4 regions of the Nocardiopsis sp. NPDC058789 genome follow, and region 1 is predicted to be linked to each of the others. Evidence: riboswitches for the same ligand, from Rfam matches in the RefSeq annotation. Region 1 holds a riboswitch; each other region holds the start of a gene.
The links. Region 1 has a riboswitch for thiamine pyrophosphate ahead of thiO (glycine oxidase ThiO). Riboswitches for the same ligand answer to the same signal wherever they lie in the genome.

Region 1 (4,089 bases):
CGCGAACGGGTCGAAGCCGTGCTCGACCAGCCAACGCACCCCCAGGAGGGCGCGCGACGACCACCACGCGCGGACCACGTCGAGGTCGACGTCGGCGCCGTAACCGGCGGCGACCTCCGCCAGATGCCCCTCGTTTCCGAGCGTCAGGGTGGCGAGGTCGAAGAGGGGGTCGCCAGCGCCCGCCTCGGACCAGTCGATGACGCCGGTGACCTCGTCGCCCTCGACGAAGACGTGCTCCCTCTGGAGGTCCCCGTGCGTGAAAACCGGGGTGTAGGGGCGGATCGCGGCCTCGGCCACCCGGCGGTTACGGGCGACCAGGTCGGCGGGCAGGACACCGTTGGTCACGAGGAGTTCGCACTCCCGGTCGAGCTCCGCCGCCCACTCGCCGGGGTCCCGGCGGCGTCGGCCGGGCCAGGGAGGTGGCGGAGCCTCGTGCAGTCTCCGGACGGCGGCGCCCACCGCGGTCCAGGCCGCCGACGAGGCGGTCGACGGCTCGCCCAGACGGCCCAGGGCCGTCCCCGGGAGCGCGGCGATCGCGAGCACGGGCGGCCTGCGCCAGAGAACCTCCGGGGTCGGGACCGGCGCGAGGGACATCGCCTCGACCTCGACGTCGACACGCGCCTGGTCGGCGTCCACCTTCAGGAACACGTCACCGACGCGCAGTGTCGCGCGCTCGGAGTGGGCGACGACGACCTCGACCTCATCCATGGTGGACCAGTATCCCCGGGACGGCCGTCGAGGTCACCGGGTTTTCGCGACGGTCAGGCGTCGCCGCGCCGTGCGGTCAGGCGGGCCCGGAGCGCGCTGGCCGCCGCTCGCGGATCCTCGGCCTCGGTGACGGCGCGCACCACGACCACGCGGGTGGCCCCGGCGTCCAGCACCCGGTCCACGTTCTCCAGGTCGATGCCGCCGATCGCGAACCAGGGCCGGTCGGTGCCGAGCGCGGCCGCGCGCTCCACCAGTTCGAGTCCGGCCGCCGGGCGGCCCGGCTTGGTCGGGGTCGCCCAGGTCGGGCCCACGCAGAAGTAGTCGCTCCCGGGCTCCTCCGCCGAACGGGCGGCGGCCTCGGGGTCGTTGTTGGAGCGGCCGACCAGCGGGTCGGCGCCGATGATGTCGCGGGCCAGGGGAACCGGCAGGTCGCGCTGGCCCAGGTGCAGGACGTCGGCGCGTACCGCGCGGGCGATGTCGGCGCGGTCGTTGACGGCGAGCAGGGCCCCGTGGCGCTCGCACGCCTCCCGCAGGACCTCCAGGGCGGCCAGTTCCTGGCGGGCCTCCAAGCCCTTGTCCCGGAGCTGGATGATGTCCACGCCTCCGGCCAGGGCGGCGTCCGCGAACTCCGCGAGATCACCGCTCTCGGTCCGGGCGTCGGTGCACAGGTACAGAAGGGATGCGTCCAGGCGCTCGCGCAGGCTGGTTCCGTGGCTCGTCCTCACGCGCCCCACCCTAACCAACGGCCCGGGGGACGTCACCGGGGTGGTGCGTCCCCGGGCCGTGGACGGCTCAGAAGGCCATGCCCTGGGCCCGCCGACGGACCTCGGTGCCCCGGTTCTCCCGCATGGCCTGGATCGGCGTGCCCGGCAGGGTGTCGTCCGGGGTGAACAGCCAACGCAGGGCCTCCTCGGTGGAGAAACCGGCGTCGGTCAGCAGCACGATGGTGCCCGGCAGACCCTTGACCAGGTCCGGGCCGTCCAGGAAGGCGGCGGGGATGCAGAGTTCGCCACCGCGCACCACGCCCATGAGGCGGTTCTCGCGGATGAGCGTCTTGATGCGGTTGGGGCTCACGCCCAGCGGCGCGGCCGCCTCACGCAGGGTCAGCCATTCGCCGACGAGTTCGTCGAGTTCACGATCGCTTTGTGTCACCCACCCAATCTGCCACACCCGGCCGGGCTCCGGAGACCATCGCCCCGCCCCCGGACGCCCCGCCTGGGAGATCCCCGCCACGACCGCCCTGGACGGGTTGTCCTAGGATGAGGGCGAGGACATGTCCCGCGGGAGCCGGGTGGACCCGGCTGAGAGGGAGGCTCACCGCCTCCGACCGCACGAACCTGATCCGGGTCATTCCGGCGAAGGGAGTGGAACACGGCGCCGTGCGCAGCAACGAGGTTCCCCCACAGAAGACGATTCATCCCACCAATGCGGTGGTCGTGGTCGGCGGCGGCGTCATCGGCCGGGTCACTGCCTGGCGGGCCGCCCAGCGCGGCCTGTCCGTGACCCTGGTCGAGCCCGACCCCGTCACGGCGCCCTCCGACGCCCGCGCCTCCTCGACCGTCGCGGCGGGCATGCTCACCCCCGCGACCGAGGCGGTCTTCGGCGAGGAGGAGCTCATGGAGCTCGGGGTGCGCTCGGCGCGCCTCTACGACGACTTCGTCGCCGAACTCCAGGAGGCCAGCGGGATCGACGTCGGCCACCGCCGCACCGGGACGCTGCTGGTCGCCTTCGACCGCGACGACCTCGCGGTCCTCACCGACCTCCACGCGCTCCAACAGCGCCTGGGCATCCCCACCCAGCGGCTCACCAGCCGCGAGTGCCGACGCCTCGAACCCACGCTCGCTCCGGGCGTGCGCGGTGGCGTGCTGGCCCCCGAGGACCACTCCGTGAACCCGCGCGCGCTGCTCCTGGCCCTGGCGCGGGCCGGGGAGCGGGCGGGCGTTCGCGAGGTCCCCGGGTACGCGGAGGAGATCACCTCCCCCGGGGCTGACGGCGCGCGCCTGGGCGTACGCCTGGCCGACGGGACCGCACTGCCCGCCGCGCAGGTGGTGCTCGCCGCCGGATGCTGGGGCGACCGGGTACGGGTGCCCGAACCGGTGGTTCCGCCGCTGCGCCCGGTCAAGGGGCAGCTGCTGCGCGCCCGGGTGCCCGCCGGGGAACCGCCGCTGGTCACGCGCACCGTGCGCGGCCTGGTGCGCGGGTTCCCCGTCTACCTGGTGCCCCGGGCCGACGGCGAGGTGATCGTCGGCGCCACCCAGGAGGAGCTGGGCCACGACACCTCCCTGACGGTCGGCGGGCTCTGGCAGGTCCTGCGGGACGCGCGCGAGCTCGTCCCGGGGGTGAGCGAGCTGGAGGTCGTCGAGACCTGCGTGGGGCTGCGGCCGGGTTCCCCCGACAACGAACCCCTCCTGGGGCCCACACGGGTCCCGGGACTGCACCTGGCCGCCGGACACTTTCGGCACGGGGTCCTGCTGGCCCCGGTGACCGGGGAGGTCATGGCCGAGGCACTCACCACCGGCGCGCTGCCCCCGTACGCGCGCCGGTTCTCAGCCAGCAGACGGACGTGGGAGTAGCAGTGGAACTGATCATCAACGGACAGGCCCGGGACAGCGAGGCGACCACCGTGGACGGGGTCGTGCGCGACCTCACCGACGCCGGGGACGGCGCCGTCCCCGGCGGGATCGCCGTCGCGGTCAACGACGAGGTGGTGCGACGCACCGCCTGGACGGACACCGAGCTCTCCGCGGGCGACCGCGTGGACGTGCTCACCGCCGTACAGGGAGGCTGAACCATGACACAGACGTCCGAGTCCGTGACCGTCGCGGCACACGTGTCGGAGGACCCGCTGGTCATCTCGGGGGTCTCCTTCGGGTCCCGACTCATCACCGGCACCGGCGGGGCGCCCTCGCTGGAGGTCCTGGAGGACGCCCTCCTGGCGTCGGGAACCGAACTCACCACCGTGGCCATGCGCCGGATCACCCCGGGCACCCAGGGGTCGGTGTGGGACGTCCTGGAGCGCAACCGCATCCGCCCGCTGCCCAACACCGCCGGGTGCTTCACCGCCGTGGACGCCGTGCGCACCGCGAGGCTCGGCCGTGAGGCCCTGGGCACCGACTGGGTGAAGCTGGAGGTGGTCGCCGACGAGCACACCCTCCTGCCCGACCCGGTGGAACTACTGGACGCCGCGGAGGCGCTGGTCGACGACGGCTTCACTGTCCTGCCCTACACCAACGACGACCCGGTGCTGGCCCGTCGCCTGGAGCAGTTGGGCTGCGCCGCCGTGATGCCGCTGGCCGCGCCGATCGGTTCGGGCCTGGGCATCCGCAACCCGCACAACCTGGAGCTGATCGTCGAACAGGCCGAGGTCCCGGTGATCGTGGA
Region 2 (4,089 bases), on a different contig from region 1:
GGCGCCACCAAGCACCTGCCCTCGGACGCGTTCGCGGGGTCGCCGGGCGCCTTCGGCGACCCGAAGACCGAGCCTCCCGAGCAGCGGGGCGGTGACGACGACGATGACGACGAGGGCGGGAGCGACACGGACGCCGAGGACGCGGAGGATCTCGCGGACGGCACCGGCGGAGGCGGGACCGGCGAAGGCGGCACGGGAGACGACGGGGGCACCTAGACGCCTTCGGAAGCAGCCCCCCGGTCCGGTGACCACGGGAGACCGTCGCGAGGCGGACCGGCCGCCGGGCCGGGAGGCGGGCCGCCGTTCCGATCCGGACCGTCACCCGGTTCTCACCTTCCGTGGTCTGGACCTTGACAGGTCTAGACCACTCTTGCTTAGGTGACGTCACCCCCCTGCGGCGCGCGGTCGGACGCAGCGCCGCACCCTAGGAGTGTGATCACGTGATCCGACGTCTCCTGAGTCAGCTCGCGGTGCTCGGCGCCATCGCGGCTGTGCTCGTTGCCCTCCCCGCGACCGTCGCGACGGCGGCCACCGCCTGCGCGACGGCCTGGAGCTCCTCCGCCGTCTACACCGGCGGCGGCCAGGTCTCCTTCGAAGGCCGCAACTACACCGCCAAGTGGTGGACGCAGAACGAGCGTCCCGGAACCTCGGACGTCTGGGCCGACCAGGGCCCCTGCGGAAACGACGGGGGCGGCGAACAGCCCGGTCCCAGCGACTTCGTCGTCAGCGAGGCCCAGTTCAACCAGATGTTCCCGAACCGGAACCCCTTCTACACCTACTCCGGCCTCACCGACGCCCTGAGCTCCTACCCGGGCTTCACCAACACCGGAAGCGTCGAGGTGCAGCGGCGCGAGGCCGCCGCCTTCCTGGCCAACGTCAGCCACGAGACCGGCGGGCTGGTGTACATCAAGGAGATCAACGAGGACAACTACCCGCACTACTGCGACCCGAGCCAGCCCTTCGGCTGCCCGGCCGGTCAGGACGCCTACTACGGCAAGGGCCCGATCCAGCTGAGCTGGAACTACAACTACAAGGCCGCCGGGGACGCCCTCGGCATCGACCTGCTGAACAACCCCTACCTCGTCGAGCAGGACGCCGCGATCGCCTGGCGGACCGGACTCTGGTTCTGGAACACCCAGAGCGGTGCCGGGACGATGTCGGGGCACACCGCCATCGTTGACGGCCACGGCTTCGGTGAGTCGATCCGTTCCATCAACGGGTCCATCGAGTGCAACGGCGGCAACCCGGGACAGGTGCAGAGCCGCATCAACACCTTCACGCAGTTCGCCCAGATCCTCGGCACCACCACGGGGTCGAACCTGAGCTGCTGACCCCGGGTGCGTCGACGCACCCGTGGCGGCACCCGAGCGGGGGTGCGACCGGCGAGCACCGCCGGGCGCATCCCCGCTCCTGCGTGTCCCGAGGGAAGGTCTTCACCGCGCATCCTGTTTGCCCCATAATGGAGGCAATCCGACAGGGGAGCGCGTGAGCGCTGAGAGTGCGGCACCCGGCCGCAGACCCTTACACACCTGATCTGGGTCATGCCAGCGAAGGAAGTCGTAGGAAACCGCCGTCGTGCGTGCGCCAGCGCGCGCCCGACCGGCGCTCTTGGCCACATGGGCCCTCGTCACCCCGACGAAGGGACATCAACCAGCATGAGTACCGAGAACCGCGGGACCGGCACCGGAACCACCGCGGAGCCCGTGGGCCGCGTCCAGGAGATCCTCGCCAAGGCCCGGAGCTGGCGCACCGTCGACATCGTCGTGGCCGCCGTGATCGGCGTCGCGGTCGGCGTCGTCTTCTGGCTGTGGAACATCGTCTGGTCGGTCACCACACCGCTGTTCGTGGCGTTCCCGCCCGGGCAGGCCGTCGTCTACGGCATGTGGCTGATCTCCGGCGTGCTCGGCGGGCTCATCATCCGCAAGCCCGGCGCGGCCCTGCTCACCTCGATCGCCGCGGCCTCCGTCTCGGCCGTGCTGGGCACCCAGTGGGGGGTCATGGTCGTCGTCGACGGCACCCTCCAGGGGTTGCTGCCCGAACTGGTCTTCCTCGCCTTCGCCTACCGGCGCTGGAACATGGGCGTGGCCGTGCTCGCGGCCGCCGTGGCCGGGCTCTCCCCGGCCATCCGCGACAACATCGCCTACAACGTCACCTGGCCCCTTGAGTACCAGCTCACCTACGGCGTGATCGTGGTCCTCAGCGCGGCCGTCATCGCGGGCGTGGGCGCGCGCCTGCTCACCACGGCGCTGGCCAGGTCCGGCGCGCTGGCCCCCTTCCCCTCGGCCAGGGGCTGACCCGTGACACGACCGAACGCGCGCGGGGCTCGCGTCGAACTCTCCGGCTGGGGATGGAAGCACTCCGGCCGTGACACCCACGCCCTGCGCGGAGTGGACCTGACCGTCGAACCGGGGGAGCGGGTCCTGCTGCTCGGGGCCTCGGGCGCGGGGAAGTCCACCCTGCTGCACTCCCTGGCCGGGCTCACCGGCGAGGACGGCGCCATCAGCGGGGAGCACGAGGGCTCGCTGCTGGTGGACGGCGCCCCCGCCGACCGGGGCCGCGGCGGGGTCGGACTGGTCAGCCAGGACCCCGAGACCCAGCTCGTGATGGCCCGGGCCGGGGACGACGTCGCCTTCGGGTTGGAGAACCTGGGGGTGGACCCCGAGGACATCTGGCCCCGGGTCGAGCGCTCCCTGACGGAGGTCGGCTTCCCCTACGGCCTCCGGCACTCCACGGGCGCCCTCTCCGGAGGTGAGAAGCAGCGCCTGGTCATCGCCGGTGCGCTGGCCATGCGGCCGCGTCTGCTGCTCCTGGACGAACCCACCGCCAACCTCGACCCGGCCGGGGCCGTGCTCGTGCGCGACCTGCTCTCCCGCCTGCTCGCGGAGACCGAGGCCACCCTCGTGCTGGTCGAGCACCGGGTGGCCGACGTCGTCGACCTGGTGGACCGGGTCGTGGTGGTCGAACCCGGCGGGGGAGTGATCGCGGACGGCGCCCCGGCGCGGGTGTTCGCGGAACACGGCCGTTCGCTGGCCGACCAGGGCGTGTGGATCCCCGGGAACGAACCCGTCCCCGAGCTCACGCCCGCTCCCGGCGGCGTGCCCCTGGTGGAGACCGTCGGCGTCAGCGCCCGCACCCCCTTCCAGGTGGGCGTGCGCGCCGCCCCCCGGCGGACGGTGCTCGACGACGTGAACGTCATGCTGTCCGCCGGAACCGCCACCGCACTCACCGGCCCCAACGGCGCGGGCAAGTCCACGCTCCTCACCATGCTGGCCGGGCTCTCGCGTCCGCACCGGGGCGAGGTGCTGCCGCGCGGTCCGCTGGCCGGAACCGACCGGCGCCCGCTCGTGCGCTGGCCCGCACGCCGCCTCGCCCGCCACGTGGGCACGGTGTTCCAGCACGCGGAGGACCAGTTCGTCACCGCCACGGTCCGCGACGAACTCCGCTTCGCGCCGCTGCGCGCGGGGATGGGCGCGGCCGAGACCGACGCCTGGGTGGGCGAGCTGATGGAGCGGTTGCGACTGGCCCGGCTGGCCGGGGTGCACCCGTACACGCTCTCCGGCGGCGAGAAGCGGCGCCTCTCGGTGGCGACCGCGCTCAGCTCCGGCCCCTCGCACGCCCCGGACCTGCTGGTGCTGGACGAGCCCACCTTCGGCCAGGACACCCGTACCTGGACGGAGCTGGTGGAGCTCCTCGGCGCCCTGCGCTCCGAGGGACGGGCCGTGGTCATGGCCACCCACGACGAACTCCTGCTGCGCCGCCTGACGGACGTGGAAGTACGGGTCGCGGAGGGACGCGCGGCACCCGTCGGGGCGGCCCGGTCCGCGACGTCACGAGAGGGGGAGGCGTGAGTTCCCGGCACACGAACGGCCCGGACGTGCCCCGCGCCATGGGCGGGGACACCCTCACCTTGGATGTGCCCGAGGGCGGCGGCGCCCGGTACTGGCTGACCGGCCTGAACCCGGCCGCCAAGCTGCTGGCCGCGCTGCTGATCGGCATCGGGCTGATCCCGGCGGTGGACGCCGTCACCGGCGGACTCGTCCTGCTCGCGGTACTGGTCACGGTGCCGTTCAGCGGGGTGGACCGGCGCAC
Region 3 (4,089 bases), on a different contig from region 1:
CCGCTTCGCCTCCGCGATCGTGCCGTTCATGATCATCGGGTTCATCTTCATGAACCTGCTGGTGCTGATGATCAACTGGGAGCAGCTGCTCCCGGCCTTCCAGCTCGTCTTCACGGACGCCTTCACCGGCACCTCCGCCGCCGGCGGGTTCGCGGGCGCCGCGCTCATGCTGGTCATCCGTACCGGTGTCGCGCGCGGCATCTTCTCGAACGAGTCCGGGCTGGGCACCGGCGCCATCGCCGCCGCCTCGGCCAAGACCACCCAGCCGGTCCGTCAGGCCATGGTGTCGATGACGCAGACCTTCATCGACACGATCATCATGGTCACCCTGACCGCCCTGATGATCATCACCTCCGGCCTGTGGAACGCCCCGGAGAGCGCCGGGTACGACCCGGACAGCAAGGGCGTGCTGCTCACCTCCGGATCCATGGAGCAGGGCCTGGGCCAGCTCAGCCCGGCCCTGGGCTCCTTCGGCGTGGTCTTCATCGCCTGCGCGGTGGCGGTCTTCGCGTACACGACGATCCTCGGCTGGTCGTACTACGGCGAACGCTGCATGGTGTACCTGGCCAAGGGCAAGCGCTACCTGGTCCTGCCCTACCGCCTGGTGTTCATCGGGGTCGTCTACGTCGGCGCGACCGCCAGCATCGAGTCGGTCTGGCTGTTCAGCGACATCGCCAACGGTCTGATGGCACTGCCGAACCTGGTGGGTCTGATCCTGCTCTCCCCGGTGGTGGTCGCGGAGACACGGAAGTTCTTCGGCCATCCCGAGTGGAAGAACCCGGACGTGATCATGGACGACGTCAGCAAGTAGTGCGCTCCGGCCGGGGGACGGGTCCCCCGGCCGACGACGAGGGGGACCGGCCACGGTGGCCGGTCCCCCCTTCGCGTGGTGTCGTCCGTTCACCACCAGGCGTGGAAGTGGTGCACCGGTCCCTGGCCGTCGCCCGCGTGGATCTCGTCGGCGTGGCGCAGGGCCTCGGTGAGGTAGGCCTTGGCGTCGGAAACGGCGGCCACCGTGTCCGGGCGCTGGGGGAGGAGGGCGGCGATCGAGGAGGAGAGCGTGCAGCCGGTGCCGTGGGTGTTGCGGGTGGCCACCCGCCCGGCACGGAACTCCACCGGCTCCGAGACGCCGTCGACCAGCAGGTCGACACTCTCCTCACCGGGCAGGTGCCCGCCCTTGAGCAGGACGCGGCGCGGACCGAGTTCGAGGAGGCGTTCGGCCTGTCCCCGCATCTCCTTGAGGCCGGTGGCCTCGGTCTCGCCGAGCAGGTCGGCGGCCTCGGGGAGGTTGGGGGTGAGCAGGTCGGCGCGCGGCAGCAGGACGGTGCGCAGGGCCTCGATCGCGGACCGCTCCAGGAGGCGGTCACCGCTCTTGGCCACCATCACCGGGTCCACGACCACGTTCGGCAGCGCGTAGCGGTCGACGGCGGCCGCGACCGCCTCGGTGACCTCCGACGTGGACAGCATCCCCACCTTGACCGCGTGCACGGTCGCGTCGGTGAACAGGGTGTCCATCTGGTCGGTGACGAAGGACGCGGGGACACCGTGGACCCCGGTGACCCCGCGTGTGGACTGGGCGGTCAACGCCGTCACCACGGTCATCCCGAAGACCCCGTGGGCGGAGAACGACTTCAGGTCGGCCTGGACACCGGCGCCCCCGCTGGGGTCGCTTCCGGCGATGGACACGACGTTGTACGCGCTCATTGGCGTTCCTTCGCTAGTACGAACTAGGGCAGGTTCGACGGGTGTGCTCTCAGCCGGGAGGACTCTCTCCGGCACCCCGCGCCGCCGGGGCCTCGCGGCCCCGGCATCAGTGTTGGTCTGTGGTGGTTTCGACTGTAGTGGACGGTCCGCCGGGGCGGACCGCCCCCCTCCGCGCGGTCAGACGGTGACGTTGTGGCGGGTCTCCACCTGCTCCTGCTGGGCGTGCTTGCGCCGCTCCCAGACGATCATGCCGACGACCACCACGAAGCCGCCGACCGCGAAGGCCAGCGTCACGGGGACGTCGCTCATCGGAACCAGATCGCGGTTGTGGTCCTGCCACGGCCACAGGGCGCGCAGCGAACCGGCCATCAGACCGGTGAGCACCACGAGGGTGATGTGGTGGTGGTTCTCCAGCAGGAACTGGAGCACCTTCACGAACAGGGCCAGACCGGTGATCATGCCCAGCACGAAGACGGTGATGTAGGGCAGGTCAGCCGCGCGCAGGGCGGCCATGGTCGGCTCGTACAGGCCCAGGATCAGCAGGATGAAGGAACCCGACAGGCCCGGCAGCACCAGGGCGCAGATGGCGACGGCGGCCGCGAAGAAGACGATCACCGGGTGGGTGGGCAGGTTGGCGCCGGGCAGGCCGGTGAGCAGGAAGGCGAGCACCGCGAAGACCAGGGCCACCGCGTAGTGCCAGGCCTTCCACTTCTTGCCCGCGCCGGTGTAGGGGATCCACAGGCAGGCCAGGACCAGGCCGAAGAACAGCGCGTACGCGTACTGCTCGTAGACCTCCACCAGCGGGGCGAGGAAGATGGCGGCCAGGATGAGCGCGACGGCCATGCCGATGAGGGCGGGGACGAGCACCGACCAGTCCACCTGGCGGAACTGCTCCTGGGCGCGCTCCTTGCCGCGGCCCCGGGGAACGTCCGTGACGTAGCGCTTGATGCCGCTGACCACGTGGCCCGCGCCACCGATCAGCTTGTCGTAGAGGCCGACCATCAGCGCGACCGTGCCGCCGCTGATGCCGGGCAGTGCCTCGGAGGTGCCGACGGCGCCGCCGCGCACCGCGTTGAAGATGTAGGAGCCTACTGACTTGGCCATGTTGTCGGGCGCTGGCCCGGGGGGTTCCCGGGAGAGGGCGCCGTCCTCCGTCCTGATGGGGTCGCCGGTCCGTGCGAACGGTCGACCGGCGGGTCAAAGGGGTGCTGTACCACGCGGGTCATGGAGGCGACCTCCACCGGTTCGATGCTCCGGCCCGCGCGGGGATGTGTGCCGCCCGGGCCGTGCGAGGGGGAGGAGAGCCGTCAGGCCCCGGGCCGGGCAGTGCCGATTCTAGCGGCGCCGGACGGGGTGAAGGCGTCCGATCGCCCGGAGAATCCGGGTTTTGGTCAGGTATCAGTCCGCGAGGTCCGTGGTCCGAAAACGGATCGTGACGACGACGGCGTGGAACCGGTCTCAGATCCGGCGCGAACCGGACAGTCGCGAGGTCGGAACGGCGGGCGCGGCCGGGTCCTCCCCGGCCACCGACGCCGCCCACCGGTAGTCCTGCTTGCCCACCGCCGTGCGTCGCACCCTGTCCACGAAGTGCACCGTCCGAGGCACCTTGAACCCGGCCAGGCGCACCCGGCAGTGCGCCCGCAGCGCGCCCTCGTCCCGAGCCGAACCGGAGGCCAGCGACACCAGGGCCGTCACCTTCTGGCCCAGCCTCTCGTCCGGGGAGGGCACCACGATCACGTCCTCCACCGAGGGGTGCGCCTTGAGCACGGCCTCCACCTCCTCGGGGTAGACCTTCTCCCCGGCGGTGTTGATCACCACGCTGCCCCGGCCCAGCAGCACGATGGAACCGTCTCCGGCCCTCGTGCCGTAGTCGCCCGACAGCGCCCAGCGCCGCCCGTCACCGTCCGTGGGGAACGTGCGCGCGGTGGCGATCGGATCGTTGTAGTAGCCGAGCGGAATCCGGCCGGTCCGGGCGATCCGGCCGACCTCGACCGACCCCGGCGGGAGCGGCCGCAGGGAGTCGTCGAGCACGGCGATGCTGCCGCCCATCGTGAAGCTGCGCCGGTCCGCGGAGTCCGCGACACTCGTGTGCTCGTCGGGCGCGGTGGCCGACCCGCACACGCCCGTCTCCGAACCGCCGTAGGCGTCGGCCAGGGCCACGTCCTCGCGCCAGGCCCGCCACAGCCCGCGCACCGAGGGGGTGAGCGGGGTGCCTCCGGAACGCACCGAGGTGAGCTCCGGGCACAGGTCGGGTTCGGTCAGCAGGTGCCTGGCCAGCGGACGCGCCATCGCGTCGCCCACCAGCTGCACCGCGTGCACGCCCTCGCGGTGCGCCAGCTCCAGCACCCGGTACGCGCGGAAGCTGCGGTCGGTGGACAACACCAC
Region 4 (4,089 bases), on a different contig from region 1:
GGCGAGCGGGAGGTAGACGCGGTTGCCGCCCTCGGCGAACTCGGCGGACTTGTCGGCCATGCCCCTCTCGATCGCCTCGACGGTGTCCAGGCCGTGCTCCTCGGCGTACCTGCGCACGTCCTGGGAGATCTTCATCGAGCAGAACTTGGGTCCGCACATGGAGCAGAAGTGCGCGGTCTTGGCGGGTTCGGCGGGCAGGGTCTCGTCGTGGAAGGCCTGCGCGGTCTCCGGGTCCAGCGACAGGTGGAACTGGTCCTGCCACCGGAACTCGAAGCGCGCCCTGGACAGCTCGTCGTCCCACTCCTGGGCGCGGGCGTGGCCCTTGGCGACGTCGGCGGCGTGGGCGGCGAGCTTGTAGGTGATGACGCCGGTCTTGACGTCGTCGCGGTTGGGCAGCCCCAGGTGCTCCTTGGGGGTCACGTAGCAGAGCATCGCGGTGCCGTGCCAGCCGATCTGCGCGGCGCCGATCGCGGAGGTGATGTGGTCGTAGCCCGGAGCGACGTCCGTGGCCAGGGGGCCGAGCGTGTAGAACGGCGCCTCGCCGCACAGCTCCTCCTCCAGGCGCACGTTCTCCTTGATCTTGTCCATCGGCACGTGGCCGGGGCCCTCGATCATCACCTGCACGTCGTGCGAGCGGGCGATGTGGGTGAGCTCCCCGAGGGTCCGCAGTTCGGCGAACTGGGCCTCGTCGTTGGCGTCCGCGATGGAGCCGGGGCGCAGGCCGTCACCGAGGGAGAAGGTGACGTCGTAGCGGCGGAGGATCTCGCAGAGCTCCTCGAAGTGCGTGTAGAGGAAGCTCTCCCGGTGGTGGGCCAGGCACCAGGCGGCCATGATGGAGCCGCCGCGCGAGACGATGCCGGTCACCCGGCGGGCGGCCAGCGGGACGTACCGGAGCAGGACGCCCGCGTGGACGGTCATGTAGTCCACGCCCTGTTCGGCCTGCTCGATGACGGTCTCGCGGTAGATCTCCCAGCTCAGCTTGGTGGGGTCGCCGTCGACCTTCTCCAGAGCCTGGTAGATCGGGACGGTGCCGATGGGCACCGGCGCGTTGCGGATGATGCGTTCGCGGGTCTCGTGGATGCGCTTGCCGGTGGACAGGTCCATCACGGTGTCGGCGCCCCAGCGGGTCGCCCACACCATCTTCTCGACCTCCTCGGGCACCGAGGAGGTGACGGCGGAGTTGCCGATGTTGGCGTTGATCTTCACGAGGAAGTTCTTGCCGATGATGGTGGGTTCGGACTCGGGGTGGTTGCGGTTGACCGGGATGACCGCGCGGCCGATCGCGACCTCGTCGCGGACGAACTCGGGGTCGGCCCCCTCGCGGGCGGCCACGAAACGCATCTCGGGGGTGATGGTCCCGGCCCGGGCGTGGGCCAGCTGGGTGACCGCGCCGTCGACGGGGGCCGGTGCCCAGGACGCGCGGGTGCGCGGGAGTCCCCGGTGGACGTCGATGTGTGCGGAGTCGTCGGTGTACGGGCCGGAGGTGTCGTACAGATCGAAGTGGCTGCCGTTGCTGAGATCCACCCGGCGGCGCGGGACGCGGAGGGTCGTGCCCCCGGGGGTGGTGATCTCCTCGTGGACCTTACGAGATCCCATGATGGGACCCGTGGTCACCCGGTGCTCGTCGGTGGTGGAAACGTCACGACCGTCGATAGCCGTCATGGCATGCCTCCCTACGTCGGAATTACCCGAACAGGTTCTGCGGTCGGCGACACCCTTGAGTCGCCCTCTCAGCCCGCCATGGCGCGAGCTCCCGCGTTGCGTATTCACATGTGCGCACGTCGAACGTGCCGGGACATCTCGATCACGGTGTCCCGGGCCGGGGGAAGCACTCCCCCGTGGCCTCGCACACCATACACAGGCCGTCCCCGGGCCTGTCCAGCCTCGCCCGGGTCAGAAAAGTGTCTCCGGTTCGGCGGGGACGGCGTCCTCCACCGGTTCCAGCAGGTCGGGGCGGTTGTTCCTGACGCTGTTGACGTCGGTGGAGACCTCGTCCACCGCGAACCGGTCCACCGGGGTCCGGTCCAGCAGGTCGGCGAGCTCGTCGGCGCCCGTGGTGGGATCGAGCCAGACGGCCCAGTCCTCGCGCGGCACCACGACGGGCATGCGTTCGTGGATGTGAGCGAGTTCGGGCGCGGCCTCGGTGGTGATGACGGCGCAGGTCCACACCCAGGCGGCGGGGTCGTTCTGGTCGTCGACCTCGGGGTCGCGCCAGCGCTCGAAGATCCCGGCCATGGCGAGCGGCTCGTCCCCCGGGTAGTGGACGGAGAAGGGCTTCTTGGCCGCCTTCGCCTTGCGCTTCCGGTGCTGGGGGTCGGTGACGGGCGACGTGCTGGCCTCGGCGGTGCCGTCCCTGTTGAGCAGCTGCCACTCGTAGTAGGCGTCGGCGGGGATGAGGCAGCGGCGGCGCCGGTAGGCGACCCGGAAGGCGGGCTTGTCCGCGACGGTCTCGCCACGGGCGTTGATCATCCGGTAGCCGACGTTGCGGTCCTTGGCCCAGGAGGGCACGAGGCCCCAGCGCATGGTGTGCAGGGAGCGCGGCCCGGGTTCGCCGGTGGGGTGGCCCTGGGGCGGGGGCCCGAGCACGGCGTACACCGGGCTGCCCGGCGCGACGTTGTAGTCCGGGTCGAGCTCCTCCAGAGGGGGCCAGGCGCGTGGGTCCCCCGCGGCGCCCACTGCCTCCTCGGGGAGGGAGAAGGCCAGCTGGAGTTGGTGCACGTTCCTGGACTGGGCATAGCGACCGCACATGGCCGCGATCCTATGCGATCCGCCCACGGTCCCCCGCGCGGTCAGGCGGTTCCGGCGTCCTCCCGCGCACGCTCCCCCGGTTGCTCGGGGGGCCGGGCACGCCAGGCACCGAGCAGCCCGGCCAGGACCGCGACCGCACCGACCGGGCCCAGGGTCCAGGGGGCCCAGAGGTCGAGTCCGCGCAGCAGCAGCGACCGCACCCGGGCCTGCTCGGCGTACCCGGAGACCTGTCCCTCCGCCAGCGCCAGCTCGGCGTCGAGCAGTTCCACCTCGCCCGAGCCGTTCTGCGGGCGCAGGGTCTCGGACCTGCTCTCCTCCAGGTTCACCAGGATGCCGGTGGTCGGCTCGACCCAGAAGGTCCGCTCCGCCGTGAGCCACCGGTTCACGCTGACCGTGCCCTCGGCGTCTGGGTCGAACAACGCGGCCGGTACGTCCCGCGCGGAGTCGGGGACCTGGGTGGCGTCCACGGTCTGTGTGTAGCGGCGCACCGCCACCCCGGCGACCTCGTCGTCCTCCTCGAACACGACCGAGGGCGCCGAGCGCACCTCGGCGTCGTAGAAGGAGTGGTCCCCTTCGGGCGCCCCCGGCGGCCAGTACAGGACCAGCCCGGCCTGGCGCACCGCGCGGTCTCCGTCGACGTGCTCACCGCAGCAGTTCACGGCCCGGCCGGTCTCCCGGTCCACGATCACCCGACGGCTCCAGTGGTCGAGCACCCGCTCCGAGGAGGTGGTGTTCACCGTCATCTCCCAGGCCGACCAGTCGGCGCCGTGCGCGGAGGCCTCCACCCGGGTGTCCCGTTCGAGGTCGACCCCCTCCGCCAGGGTCCAGGTCGCGGTGTCCAGGAAACGGGCGTCGTCGTCGACCATGCGCAGGCCGAGGGAGGCGTCGGCCGGGTGCGGGGCGACCCGGTCGTGCACGTACAGCGGCAGGAGCAGGGCCAGGGTCAGCAGGAACGCACCGGCCGCCACCAGGACCGTGCCCCGGGGCAGGCTCCGTCCAGGCTCCTGGGCCGTCCGCGTCGGGATCCTCACCCGCGCACCTCCTCGACGTCGTGACCGGCCTCGGGCAGGCGTACGGTTCCGTGGCTCGGCCCGGATCCGTTCTCGGACGGTGCGGTCTCCCGGCGCTCGCCGTCGGCGTCGGCCGTGGCCCCCTCGGCGCCCTCCTCCGGGGTGCCCGAGGGGGGATCGTGCTCGGCTCCGCGCTGTCCCAGTGCGAGGACGAGACGGGCCATCGCGGGCAGGCACAGGACCTGCGGTACCCAGCCGCGCAGCGCCGTGCCGAGGGTCTCGGTGATGTCGTGGAAGGGCATGTTCACCACGAGGTGGGTCCCCGAGGCCA

Region 2: linked by a shared signal. The riboswitch ahead of ACFW3L_RS15550 (ECF transporter S component) and the one ahead of thiO (glycine oxidase ThiO) in region 1 are both predicted to bind thiamine pyrophosphate.
Region 3: linked by a shared signal. The riboswitch ahead of thiD (bifunctional hydroxymethylpyrimidine kinase/phosphomethylpyrimidine kinase) and the one ahead of thiO (glycine oxidase ThiO) in region 1 are both predicted to bind thiamine pyrophosphate.
Region 4: linked by a shared signal. The riboswitch ahead of thiC (phosphomethylpyrimidine synthase ThiC) and the one ahead of thiO (glycine oxidase ThiO) in region 1 are both predicted to bind thiamine pyrophosphate.

The regions. Positions count from the first base shown of each region.
Region 1 covers NZ_JBHYOW010000013.1:23,500-27,588, forward strand. The annotation lists gene ACFW3L_RS19685 (phosphotransferase family protein) at 1-708, opposite strand, end outside; gene thiE (thiamine phosphate synthase) at 762-1,433, opposite strand; gene ACFW3L_RS19695 (Rv2175c family DNA-binding protein) at 1,501-1,860, opposite strand; TPP riboswitch at 1,979-2,089, shown strand; gene thiO (glycine oxidase ThiO) at 2,088-3,281, shown strand; gene thiS (sulfur carrier protein ThiS) at 3,284-3,496, shown strand; gene ACFW3L_RS19710 (thiazole synthase) at 3,500-4,089, shown strand, end outside.
Region 2 covers NZ_JBHYOW010000009.1:151,692-155,780, reverse strand. The annotation lists gene ACFW3L_RS15560 (transglycosylase domain-containing protein) at 1-216, shown strand, start outside; gene ACFW3L_RS15555 (glycoside hydrolase family 19 protein) at 441-1,331, shown strand; TPP riboswitch at 1,466-1,573, shown strand; gene ACFW3L_RS15550 (ECF transporter S component) at 1,656-2,294, shown strand; gene ACFW3L_RS15545 (ABC transporter ATP-binding protein) at 2,298-3,848, shown strand; gene ACFW3L_RS15540 (energy-coupling factor transporter transmembrane component T family protein) at 3,887-4,089, shown strand, end outside.
Region 3 covers NZ_JBHYOW010000004.1:147,051-151,139, reverse strand. The annotation lists gene ACFW3L_RS06775 (alanine/glycine:cation symporter family protein) at 1-811, shown strand, start outside; gene thiD (bifunctional hydroxymethylpyrimidine kinase/phosphomethylpyrimidine kinase) at 901-1,704, opposite strand; TPP riboswitch at 1,693-1,793, opposite strand; gene ACFW3L_RS06765 (DUF368 domain-containing protein) at 1,882-2,808, opposite strand; gene ACFW3L_RS06760 (acyl-CoA synthetase) at 3,163-4,089, opposite strand, start outside.
Region 4 covers NZ_JBHYOW010000015.1:86,088-90,176, forward strand. The annotation lists gene thiC (phosphomethylpyrimidine synthase ThiC) at 1-1,662, opposite strand, end outside; TPP riboswitch at 1,652-1,767, opposite strand; gene ACFW3L_RS21570 (SOS response-associated peptidase) at 1,894-2,748, opposite strand; gene ACFW3L_RS21575 (DUF3068 domain-containing protein) at 2,790-3,779, opposite strand; gene ACFW3L_RS21580 (alpha-(1->3)-arabinofuranosyltransferase) at 3,776-4,089, opposite strand, start outside.